Regions from separate parts of the Candidatus Pantoea communis genome, predicted to be linked through region 4. Evidence: predicted binding sites of a transcription regulator. Region 4 holds the regulator's gene; each other region holds the start of a gene.
What was found. The regulator LexA, encoded in region 4, represses DNA repair genes until DNA is damaged. The targets are predictions, from matches to a motif close to TNCTGTATGTACATACAGNA.

Region 1 (3,154 bases), on a different contig from region 4:
ATCATGAACAACATGCACGTGCCTGCGGGCTTGCTGGTGAATCTGGCGATCTGGCAGGAAAAACCGCACTGGCCGAGCTTTATTGCCGGGGCGATTGTCATTTTCGCTTCACTATACGTGCACAAGCGTTGGGTAGTTGGACATGGGTCCAAAAGCGCTGCCTAACTGAGACGATCCTTGATCTGGTTTCGTTGAACTTGCAGAAGCGCTATGTGCTGGGAAAAAGCAGCACCTAAGCCAAAGGGAAGATACAGGCCGCTACGAAGAGCGAAGCGTCCGAGCCATGGATGGCGAGGCCGATCCACAGGGATGTGAGATTCCTTCGTGATCGGAGCGGCCTGTATCTGACCTAACTCCGATCAAAAAGCGATTACACCTTCTTGGCTGGCGCCGCAGGACGATTCATCATCGTCAGTCCCTTCAAAAAGTTACGTAGAATCTGGTCACCGCACTCGCGGTAGTTTTTATGATCCGGATTGCGGAAAATCGCACCGACTTCAGCCTGTGAAATCTTAAAGTTTGCCTTCTCCAGCACCACCGGAATATCCGTGGTCTTCAGCGCAAACGCGATACGCAACTTCTTGATGAAAATATTGTTATTCATACGGCGTTCAACTGAAGGTGCGGGCGCATCTTCACTCTTACCGCGACGGAAGAAAATCAAACCGTTGAGGAAATAGCCCATCAGCACGTCCGGCAGCTTACGGAATGCCGCGTCTTCATCCTTCTTCATCCACGCCTGCACATCTTCCAGCGGCACTTCACTGCCCGCTAAGGCAAAAATCTCCACCACTTTGCTATCGCTCAAATCAAGCATATAGCGCACGCTGCGCAGAACATCGTTACTCGTCATGGTGAAACTCTCTTGGTCGCGGATTGAGGCGGCGCATTATAGAGCAGGCTGGGCAGGGATAACAGCACGGGCGACACCAGCCACCCGTGAGAACATCAAGAAATCGACTGCAGTGAACCCGGGCGGGCGGCATCGCGCACAAACGGCAGATGGTCACAGGCGTGCTGGCGGGCGAAGCGTACAAAGGCTTCTAACACCGGCTGACGCTGCTCACCATCGCGCACGGCGGCATATAAACGGCTCCACAAACCCTCACCCAATGTCTTGGTCACCACCAGACCCTGCTTTTCAAAACTCTCCACCACCCAATGCGGAAGGGCCGCAATACCCATCTGTGCTGACACCATCTGAATCAGCAACAGCGTATTATCCACACTCTTCAGCGCCGGGCTGATGCCTGCAGGCTGCAGGAAATGACGCCAGATATCGAGACGCTGACGCTGCACCGGATAGATCATCAGTACCTCATCGGCCAAATCTTCCGGTGAGATATGTTCCAGCTTCGCCAGCGGATGGTCCGGGGCCAGCACCAGACGCACCTCAAAATCAAACATCGGCGTATAGAACAAACCGCTGCGCGGCAGGATATCGGAGGTCAACACCACATCCAGTTCGCCCTGTTGCAGGGCGGGCTGGGGATCAAAAGTCACGCCCGATTTAAAATCGACCACCACTTGCGGCCAGCTCTGGCGGAAATTATTGAGGGCTGGCGTCAGCCACTGAATGCAGCTGTGGCACTCGATGGCAATGCGTAACGTGGTCTGATGCGGCTCGTGGCATGCCTGCAACGCCTGCTGAATCTGCGGCAAAATCTGCTCGGCCAACTGCAGCATGATTTCCCCCTGCGGCGTAAACCGCAACGGCTGGCTCTTGCGCACAAACAGGCGAAAGCCCAGCCGCTGTTCCAGATCGCTGAACTGATGCGATAACGCCGATTGTGTCTGATGAAGCTGAGCGGCGGCAGCGGCCAGCGAGCCGGTATTTTGCAACGCCTGCAGCGTTCTCAGATGTTTGAGTTCGATCATGAGAGTCCTTCACATCGAGATTGAACAAATTGCGCTTGAGGAACATACAGTACCCGCAGATTATGGCGGTGTAAACATCTGGACGGCTAAACATCTCAAGCAAGCGCCACCGCCACATGACTTTCGTCCAGTTCAGGCGTTCAGCGGACGGCAATGTCACTCGCTGGATGAACGTAAACGGGCTCGACCCGTTAAGCATATCTGGAGATCACTAAATGACCATTCTGAACCATACGCTCGGTTTCCCTCGTGTCGGTCTGCGTCGTGAACTGAAAAAAGCACAGGAAAGCTACTGGGCAGGTAACAGCTCACAGGAAGCGCTGCTGGCCGTGGGGCGCGAGCTGCGCGCTCGTCACTGGCAACAGCAGAAAGACGCGGGGGTGGATCTGCTGCCGGTGGGCGATTTCGCCTGGTATGATCATGTGCTGACCACCAGCCTGATGCTGGGCAATGTGCCGGCGCGCCATCAGAACCAGGATGGATCGGTCGATCTCGATACGCTGTTCCGTCTGGGACGTGGCCGCGCCCCCTGCGGCAATCCTGCTGCCGCCGCTGAAATGACCAAATGGTTCAACACCAACTATCACTATATGGTGCCGGAATTCACTCAGGGCCAGCAGTTCTCTCTAAGCTGGACACAACTCCTTGAAGAAGTGGACGAAGCATTGGCGCTGGGTCACCCGATCAAACCGGTGCTGCTGGGACCGGTCACTTACCTGTGGTTGGGCAAAGTCAAAGGTGAGCCGTTTGACCGCCTGTCGTTGCTGAAAGCGATACTGCCGGTCTATCAGCAAGTGCTGGCTGAACTGCATCAGCGCGGTATTGAATGGGTGCAGATCGATGAACCCGCGCTGGTGCTGGAGCTGCCACAGGAATGGCGTGATGCGTTCAAGCCTGCCTACGATGCTCTGCAAGGTCATGTAAAACTGCTACTGACGACCTACTTTGACAGCATCGGTCAAAATCTCGACGTGATTAAGACGCTACCGGTTCAAGGTTTACACGTTGACCTGGTGCATGGCAGAGATGACATCCAGCATATCCACCAACAGCTCCCCGCCGACTGGCTGCTCTCAGTCGGGGTGATCAACGGCCGCAATGTCTGGCGTGCCGAGCTCAGTCGCTGGTTCGATCGCCTGCAACCGCTGGTTGGGCAGCGTGAAAATCTGTGGATTGGTTCCTCCTGCTCGCTGCTGCACAGCCCGATCGATCTCAGTGTCGAAACCCGGCTCGATGCGGAAGTGAAAAGCTGGTTTGCCTTTGCTTTACAGAAGTG
Region 2 (3,154 bases), on a different contig from region 4:
ATACATTGATGCCGCCCGGGTGACTGGATTCTCCCGGGCTTTTTATTTACTGCATCAGATTGGCGATCTATCTTGTACCTTTATGGCCGTGACCTCATGAGTAACTACGCCAAGGATAGCCATATCTTCCAGTAAATCTTCTTCCAGAATCACTCCTTCATCCGTTATTACCCGGTTGGATGTGTGTATAGGTTTCCCCACTCATACATCCCTAACATATCCAGCAAAACAGTATCACCATCTTCCGGCCGCAGTCGTTCATCAATGATACAGGTCCGCCCCTGAAACTCGACCACATAACATGTTGTGCTTGTGGGTAGCAGCAGTTGAAGAGGATTTAGTAAAAATGTCACCTCGCAACGGGGAGGTCCGAAAAGCGGGTGGTGTAAGCCGGCGACAGCATTTCCCGCTTCATAGCCCATGGTTTCTGCATACCCTGTCCTGCAAACCATAATTTCCCCTTCCCGCTTTGGTTAAGGCCGTCAACGACACGCATCAGCGTTTCACTGTTAGCCTGTGGCTTAAATTCGTCAAAGAGATTGAGCTGAGAAACGCCCTGGCTGTAGAAATCTCCCAGCATCACGCCGGCTTTCATAAAGCGGCATCCATCGAGCCAGATGCGATCCAGTGACTCCATGGCCACGCGGATAATGTCCCGCGTGTCGTTGGAGGGTGTTATCAGCGAGCCCATTGCCTGATTACCGTAAAACGTCTCCCCTACCGCGTGCGGACTGGTTCGGACGAAAACGGCTATCTGCCGGCAGTATTGTCGTTCACTTCTTAGCTTTTCGGCCGCGCGCTCGGCATAAGCACACACCGCCTGACGCATATCCTGGTATTCCGTTATGCGGGAACCGAATGAACGCGAACAGACAATCTGCTGTTTCGTGGGCGCAAATTCCTCCAGCTCGAGGCAGGGTTCGCCACGCAGCTCCCTCACCGTCCTTTCCAGCACCACATTGAAATGCTTACGGATGATGTACGTGCTATGCTCTGAAAGGTCCTTCGCGGTGATGATGCCCATCGCATTCAGCTTTTTGCTAATACGCCTGCCCACTCCCCACACATCCTCGACCTTCACCAGTTCCATCAGCCTGCGCTGGCGATCAATGTTCGATAAATCCAGCACGCCCCTGGTTTTCGTCCATTTTTTGGCGGCGTGATTGGCCAGCTTGGCGAGCGTCTTAGTGGGTGCTATCCCCACTCCAACGGTCAGATGCGTATCGCGCTTTACGCGCGCGCGAATTTCCCGCCCGTAATCTTCCAGCACACGGCAATTACGTATCCCGGTCAGGTCCATAAAAGCTTCGTCAATAGAGTAGATTTCAACTGAGGGTGCCATATCTTCCAGAGTGGTCATCACTCTGTTACTCATGTCTGCGTATAAGGCGTAATTGGAACTGAATACCTGAACTTTATGACGCCTGAACTCGTCTTTGAGCTTGAAGTACGGTGCCCCCATAGGCAGCTGCAGTGCTTTCGCTTCTGCCGAACGCGCGATAACACAACCATCGTTGTTAGAGAGGACAACTACCGGCTTGCCACGCAGGTCCGGTCTGAACACCGTTTCACAGCTGGCGTAAAACGAGTTCACATCCACCAGGGCAAACATTAACGGCCCATTGTCTTAATGGAGTGCCGGACAACGCCGAAGATTTCAAACTGGTCGGCATCGGGAATCGGAATGATGGCATGTGCTGCATTCATTGGCTTTAGGTGGAGGACGGGCCGGGTCATCAGTTGCTTCACGGTGAACTCTCCAGAAATTGCAGCCACGATGATGTCGCCATGCTCCGCGTTGACGGAGCTGTCCACCACCAGCATGTCGCCATCGTTAATACCACCCTCGATCATCGAATCACCACTGACCCGGATGAAATAGGTCGAACTGGGATGGCTGACCAACAGATTATTAAGATCCAGCCGCTGTTCGACATAGTCCTGAGCAGGCGAAGGAAAGCCACACGGGACTCTGGCAATAAAAAGCGGCAACTCCAGATTGGCGCGGATTTCCGATGGTCTGAAAAACTCCATGATAATTACCCCAATAAATACTGTATGTATAAACAGTAATCGTAAACAGCATAATCGATCAAGTCGGGCATGAAGACTTTTTCCAAAGGTGTTGTGGGTAAAGGGGATTTAATTTCAGGTGTATGGAGTTTTTCTGTCTGCTGGGGCGGAAAGCATGAGCGCTGAAGTGATAGTTTTTTGAGCATATTTCAGGCCGTCATTAACAAGAGATAATTGGCAATAAGCTTTCGCCGCTTCGGTTAACTCTCTGAAATTAAGTTTTTTAATTGTTAATCTGTATGCTTTATTGGAAATTACTGGAATTTTATCTCTTTCGTTAACACATCCTACCACTCGCAAATTACTGGTCTATGGTATGTGAGTCAGTCGTTGACTGGCAGCACAGCACACAGGATGCGTTTCATACGAGAGAGACATTCCTTAGCCACTGCTTTTTGGCCCGCCTTGTGCGGGCTTTTTTTAGCTTACCCCCCTAAACCGCGCGGTTGATAACGGGCAGCCCACAGGAGTGGCGTTTCGGCATGGCGGCTTACCGTCTATTTCCACTCCATGTAAAACTCCTGACTTCGTTCTATGGCTACGCTTTTAGCCTCTGAAATGCGCATTACGCTTAGTGAGCAAAATGCCTGTGCGGGAAAGCTGGGAAAAAAATGGACGTGCTCAGTAGGTGAATCATCAGTATGCAGCCTTGGTGATTTCAGTGATAACCGACGTGTTACCGGCCTGGCTTCGTGTTTTGACTGTATACCGTTTGTTTGGCTGAGGTGACTTACGGATTTTCACCAGGACCCGTTGTCATACTGAATATTGTGGTCATCACCGTGCTCACGATAAGCTTATCAAAGTATCTGAACTGGTTTTGAAATACCTGCCCCTGCGCTCTGCATGCAGCAAAACTTCAGGAGTATGCATTAGGCTGGCTTTATCAGCTCTGGGGTTCGTGGTGGATGCGGGCAGGTTTTCATCGATTCAAATTCTCGTGTTAAGACACACAGGAGATTGAACTTGCGATACCTGATTATACCGGCTGTCGCCACCGTGCTGGTTATGATGTTTGTCTTTCTGTTGCAAACCCGGTAGGGACCCACGCCCTGGTGACTCGACGCATCACAGCGGGCAA
Region 3 (3,154 bases), on a different contig from region 4:
GTCGTGGTTGCTGATGCGACCAACAGTTGGGTTGGTCTGAGTAGAGTCTGCACGCCACACCATGCCGCCCAGACGGGTGTACACGTCGAAGTCGTCAGTGATTGGGTAGCTCAGTTTAGCAGCCAGCTGAACGCCTTGTGCTTTGAATGCGCCGTTGGTCACGCTGCCTTTGTTAGGCATGCGGCCCAGCCAGTCATAGCCCAGCTCGAAGCCCAGGTATGGGTTAGCCTGGTAGCCCATGAATGCACCAGCACCCAGCTGAGATTCGTGAGTTGGACCGTTGTTGTTCTCGTAGTCGTTACCGTAGTAACCAGTATCGTGATACTGAGACCAGCCCAGTTTAGCACCGGTGTACCAGGTGTTATCTTTAGGAGCGGCCTGCGCTACGGTAGCGAAGCCAGCCAGTGCCACTGCAATTGCGATAGCTGTCTTTTTCATTTTTGCGCCTCGTTATCATCCAAATAGGCAATGAGCAAAAAGGTTGCTCTTTGTGTTAATCCTTCGCCGGGTCTAAACGCTCGCTTTTGACTCTACCGAAAAAACGGAGGTTATTGAGCACCCTGGCGAGATAAAGTCTACAACGAGATTGGAAAGTTACAAGTATGATGTGAGGCCAGCCAGCAAAAAAACAGGGATTTATACACACATTTTAACAAATCACATGGCAAAATCTTCGCCAGCGAATTGAGAAAATGCGGCTAAACCATTGTCAAAGCTGGCGGGAAAAGAATCAGTGGCTTAGCAGCATCCTTAAGAAAAAAAAGCGTGAGAAAATTCCTGGTTTTACTTAATGAAACAAATCCGACGGAATTTTTGGCGTATTTGGTTGTCTGGACAAGACGCGATCGTGACCTTGCGGACGCATAATTAAACCTAGTGCTTCACCTTCTGCCGCTGCCATTTCGAGTTCAAACCGCTCTTCATCATTCAATTCGTACGGAATCCAGGCCAAAACCACACTATAATTTCCCGTGCGCAGAGCCTTCACCATACTTTCCACTGTCGTGAGTCGTTCAGATTCGGTGATATGCATACTTTTCTCAAGCGGTAATCCTGACTGCTGCATCCAGTTGCGATTCAGCTTATGCGCTGGTGTTAACCACAGCTGCCAGCGAGACTGTTCGCTGAGTTGCTTTAACACCGGCAACAGCAGTAACTGCATCATGCCAGGTTGTTCGCTGTAACGTAGTTCAGTAATTCCACCCAGAGAAGGCTGCGTCAGGCTTGAAGAAGCAAAACGTTGAGAACGATCAGCAAGGCCAGAGAATTGAGTACGCATGTTTTAATCACTCAGTAATGAACTGTATGGATGTACAGTAATGTCTTCCTGGATAAAGATCAACCTCAATTTCTGAAAACACCTCGCAAATTGTGCACATCGCACACAGCAAATGCTTTTATTCATTGAACAGCTAATGGGTTTTTTCTATCTTCTAACCAGATGAAAAACCAGGATTTTAAGGAATTTTCTCGAATGAGAATTCACGGAAAGGAGCTGTAATGAAAACCAACAATCCACTCGTTAAACAATCCAAAACACAGCTGGCGCCGCTGGGAAAGATCGAATCCCGAACGCAATTTGGTGGCTATGCTCTGACAGTAGAAAAGGTCATTTTTGCGTATATCAATGAAGACGCGCTTTACCTGCGTGCCAGTGAGGCATTGCAGACTTACCACACCCAACGTGCTCTTGAACCGCTGGTCTATCGCAAACGCGGCATACCAGTGCAACTGAATTACTTCAAAGTGGATGCGAAGCTTTGGCAGGATCCTGAGCAACTCTTGCGGTTGTCGGCCAGTGCGCTGCACGCAGCACAGCATGAGTTAGCAAACCGGACAGTGACCTTACGGCTGAAGGATCTGCCTAACCTTAGCCTGCGCATGGAGATGATGCTGCATAAAGTTGGCATCAGTTCGGTGAAAGTGCTGCATGAAATGGGATCGCGCCAGAGCTGGCTCAAACTGCGTGCCGTTAACAAACATATCGGGCTGAAAACGTTAATGGCATTGGAAGGGGCGATTTCCGGACATCACCAGGCCGCATTGCCTGCAGCGATCAGAGAAGAACTGCATGCGTGGTATGTCAAAACGCTCCACCAAAAAAACACGGTGGAGCCGAGTTAACTTAATGACTGGATAATGTGCGGCGCAGGCGGGCAATTTCTGGCAGCAGGGCGATCAGTAAACCCAACTGCTGCATCACCAGCGGCGCCTGCACGTCCGAACTGTTTTTGATATCACTTAACTGCTGCATCACCTGCTGCTGCATGGCTACTGCCTGCTTGTCGTTAACGCGTTCAATCTGCAGCACATCTTCAACAAAACACACTGCATCGTCTAAAACTTTGAGCAATGCGGGATCAGAAAGCCGTTCGCGATGTGCGCCCAGCGCTGAGATGTAGCTCAGGAAAGAGTGATTCAGGCACAGTAACCGGAACGCGTTTTCACGCAGCGGTTGCTGAAGCTTAAGTTCGCTACTCATGTTCGAGACCACCGATGCTAATTCCGCATCGGCATTGTGAGCATCACGACGCGCCACACGATAAGCCAGACGGTTATCTTTGCCCTGATGATATTGCTCAAGGATGGCATCAAGATAACGACAATTGGCATTCAGCGTACGATCCGCCACGGCGCTAATTTTGCGAAAACGCCAATCGGGCCAGACAAATGCCACGGCGAGCCAGGCCAGACCGCAACCCAACAGGGTGTCAACAATACGCGGCAACGCCACCTCAAATCCTTCGCCCAGCAGGTTAAAGCAGAGCAGCACCAGCAAGGTGATGAACAGTGTGGCTTGCGCATACTGAATCTGACGAAAGGCAAAAAACAGTACGCCACTTAGCACGATGAGAATCAGCTGCCCTTCGATGGAGGGCACCAACCACAGCACCGGCAAGCCGATGGCGATACCGGCCAGCGTGCCGCCAATACGTAAGGCGAGTCGGCGGCGCGTGGCGTTGTAATTAGGCTGGCAGACAAACAGGCTGGTGAGCAAAATCCAGTAGCCGCGATGAAGACCGGTAATCTGAATGAAAGCGTATCCGACACAAAGTACCAGAGACATACGCACAGCATGACGGAACAGCGCCGATCCGGGGCTCAGATGACGGCTCAGCCGTAGCCGAATGTCCGCCCATCCACTCAGCCCTTC
Region 4 (3,154 bases):
GTTCAGGTTGATGCCGGCCGCGATGTGTGGCGGCACCAGCCCCTGATGGTAGAGCACGTAAGAGAGCAGTAGATAGTCCATGTGGCTGCGATGGCAGGGCACATACACAATCTCATGGCCATCTTGCGCCAGCTGACGGACTCGCTCGCCACCGTTGACGTTGATGCCCTGATAAAGGCGGCTCCACAGCCAGCCCATCACGCGGTCTGTGACGCGAATGGCCTCATACGAGAAGTTCGCTGCGACCTCTTCCATCATCTCAACAGCATTCTGCTGGGCTTTCTCGTGCGAGATTTTTTTGCTACGCGCTTCATCTTCAACCGCTTTTTCAATCGCTTTGGATTGCAGCAGCTTGTTGAACAGATCCTGACGCGCAGGCAGACGTGGGCCTACAGCAGCCAGGCGCTGACGCGCGAAGTGAATGCGAGCCACGCGTGCCAGCTTCTGGGCAATCGACTTATCCGTACCGTGCTCCGTCGCCATCTGGCGCAGGGAAACGGTCGGCGAGAAGCGCACAAAGCTGTCACGTCCGTGCCACAAAATGGCGAAGAATTTCTCTACACCATTAAGGATGCGCAGATGTGGCGTATCTTCTCCCTGGATTTCGCGTCCCGGCGCACGACCAAACATCACCGCCACCGGTAACATCTGTACGTCGAGATCAGGGTTACTGCGGTGCAAATCGAGATAGTCGTGGAATAGCTTCACCGACTCAGGATTGGCAACGAAATAGGGGAATACGCGTGGGCCATCATGAATAAACACGTGACGCGGCAGTAGCGTGCCGTCGATCTCCAGCGGAGCCAGCGGATCGGGCAGATCATGTTTCAGGCACTGTGCCCGAAGAGTGAGCAGGTCAGCCTTTGAATCATAAGGCAAAACATACATCACTGGACGAGTCGGATCGATCCCGTGTTCTGAGACAGGATCGGTCGGAATGACCTTACTCTTTACCAAAAAAGAGAGTGGTAAATTCAATAGTTTGTAATAAAGTTTACGCCAACCTGACATAGACAACTTAAAGCCTCTTGTTAGCAAAGCGCGGCAAGCATACCAGAAAGTGCAACGAAGATCTGTGGCTTACACGACCTCAGATAGCCCACATATTGACGCCAAATCACATCAAGGGTTCCAAAGCATGGCAAATAACGTCACCGGTATTCAAAGAATAGTGAATGCAGCCGGTTATTCCTGGCAGGGCTTGCGCGCCGCCTGGAAACATGAAGCCGCATTTCGTCAGGAAGCCATTGCTGCACTGGTGGCGATTGTGGTGGCTTGCTGGCTGGATGTTGATGCGATTTCCCGCGTACTGATGATTGGCTCCGTGGTGCTGGTGATCATTGTTGAAATCCTGAATAGCGCCATTGAAGCGGTGGTGGACCGCATTGGGCAAGAGCGCCATCCTTTAGCCGGACGAGCAAAAGATATGGGCTCAGCGGCGGTGTTGCTGGCTATCTTACTGGCTCTGTTTGTCTGGATCGCACTGCTCTGGTCGCATTTGCGATAGGCATTCCAGAATCTTCAAACCGCTGATTTTTCCCTCTGTTTTGGTTTTCATTTCGCCAATACCTGTATATACTCACAGCGACTGTATAAACAACCAGGGGGCGGGATGAAAGCGTTAACCACCAGGCAGCAACAGGTCTATGATCTGATTCGCGACCACATTAACCAGACCGGCATGCCGCCAACGCGTGCGGAAATTGCTGCGCAACTGGGTTTTCGCTCGCCCAATGCTGCGGAAGAACACCTGAAAGCACTGGCGCGTAAAGGCGTCATCGAGATTGTATCCGGCGCATCTCGCGGCATCCGCCTGCTAATGGAAGAAGAAGTCTCCGAAGGGTTGCCGCTGATCGGTCGCGTGGCCGCCGGTGAGCCGCTGCTGGCGCAAGAGCACATCGAAGCGCACTATCAGGTTGATGCCAATCTGTTTAAACCTACCGCCGATTTTCTGCTGCGGGTGAGTGGTATGTCGATGAAAGACATCGGGATTATGGACGGCGACTTGCTTGCCGTGCATAAAACCCAGGAAGTCCGTAATGGTCAGGTTGTGGTGGCGCGCATTGATGATGAAGTGACCGTCAAACGCTGGAAAAAGCAGGGTGCCATTGTGCATTTGCTGCCAGAAAACACCGAATTCCAGCCGATTGTGGTCGATACCCGTGAGCAGGCTCTGACCGTTGAAGGTTTGGCTGTGGGCATCGTACGTAACGGCGAATGGCTTTAATCTCTCATTGAATTCCCCCGCTGCGGTTGGTCGCTGTGCTGACCGCAGTCTGATACATTGATTTTCCTCTTCAGGCTGATTGCCGGTTAATGGTCCTATTGACCAGCGCAACAATGGAACGGGCGAATGCGGCTGTTTTCCTCTTCAGATAAAGCATTGTGGCGGCTGGCGCTGCCGATGATTCTCTCCAATATTACCGTTCCGCTGCTCGGTGTCGTCGATACGGCAGTGATTGGCCATCTCGATAGCCCCATTTACCTCGGTGGCGTGGCGGTAGGTGCAACGGCGACCAGTTTCATCTTTATGTTGCTGTTGTTCCTGCGCATGAGCACCACGGGTTTGACTGCGCAGGCGTTTGGCGCGAACGATAAAACCGCCTTAGCGCGGGCGTTGACGCAACCTCTGCTGATCGCCCTGGTGGCGGGCGTGCTGTTTTTATTACTGCGCGCGCCCTTCAGTTTGATCGCCGCCTCATTAATGGGCGGCAGCCCGGAAATGCAACACCAGGCACAAATTTTTATCAACATTCGCTGGCTTAGCGCACCGGCGACCTTAGCCAATCTGGTGATTTTGGGCTGGTTGCTTGGCGTGCAATATGCGCGAGCGCCGATGGTGCTGCTCATTGTCGGTAACCTGGTGAATATCCTGCTCGATCTCCTGTTTGTGCTGAAGCTTCACTGGGGCGTTGCAGGTGCGGCGGCGGCAACGGCGGTGGCAGAGTACGTCACGCTGGGTGTGGGGTTATGGATGGTGGTACGTGTGCTTAAGTTGCGCGGCATTTCTTTCAATCTGCTAAAACAGAGCTGGCGTGGTGATGCGGCACGCCTGTTCCGGCTCAACCGCGACATCATGCTGCGTTCGCTGATGGTGCAAATCTGTTTCGCGTCACTCACCTTGCTGGGCGCGCGTTTAGGGCCAGATGTTGTT

Region 1: the regulator LexA is predicted to act here: its motif matches at 1,911-1,930, upstream of metR (HTH-type transcriptional regulator MetR).
Region 2: the regulator LexA is predicted to act here: its motif matches at 2,053-2,072, upstream of umuD (translesion error-prone DNA polymerase V autoproteolytic subunit).
Region 3: the regulator LexA is predicted to act here: its motif matches at 1,300-1,319, upstream of sulA (SOS-induced cell division inhibitor SulA).

Annotation. Positions count from the first base shown of each region.
Region 1 is NZ_VWXC01000035.1:23,390-26,543, reverse strand. Features, by position in the region: gene F3J37_RS26740 (carboxylate/amino acid/amine transporter) at 1-165, shown strand, start outside; gene F3J37_RS26735 (YehS family protein) at 371-853, opposite strand; gene metR (HTH-type transcriptional regulator MetR) at 949-1,878, opposite strand; gene metE (5-methyltetrahydropteroyltriglutamate--homocysteine S-methyltransferase) at 2,094-3,154, shown strand, end outside.
Region 2 is NZ_VWXC01000014.1:93,520-96,673, reverse strand. Features, by position in the region: gene umuC (translesion error-prone DNA polymerase V subunit UmuC) at 350-1,612, opposite strand; gene umuD (translesion error-prone DNA polymerase V autoproteolytic subunit) at 1,612-2,034, opposite strand.
Region 3 is NZ_VWXC01000001.1:760,228-763,381, reverse strand. Features, by position in the region: gene ompA (porin OmpA) at 1-438, opposite strand, end outside; gene sulA (SOS-induced cell division inhibitor SulA) at 788-1,279, opposite strand; gene F3J37_RS03960 (TfoX/Sxy family DNA transformation protein) at 1,501-2,124, shown strand; gene yccS (YccS family putative transporter) at 2,126-3,154, opposite strand, start outside.
Region 4 is NZ_VWXC01000009.1:156,155-159,308, reverse strand. Features, by position in the region: gene plsB (glycerol-3-phosphate 1-O-acyltransferase PlsB) at 1-1,011, opposite strand, end outside; gene F3J37_RS13885 (diacylglycerol kinase) at 1,139-1,507, shown strand; gene lexA (transcriptional repressor LexA) at 1,613-2,227, shown strand; gene dinF (MATE family efflux transporter DinF) at 2,354-3,154, shown strand, end outside.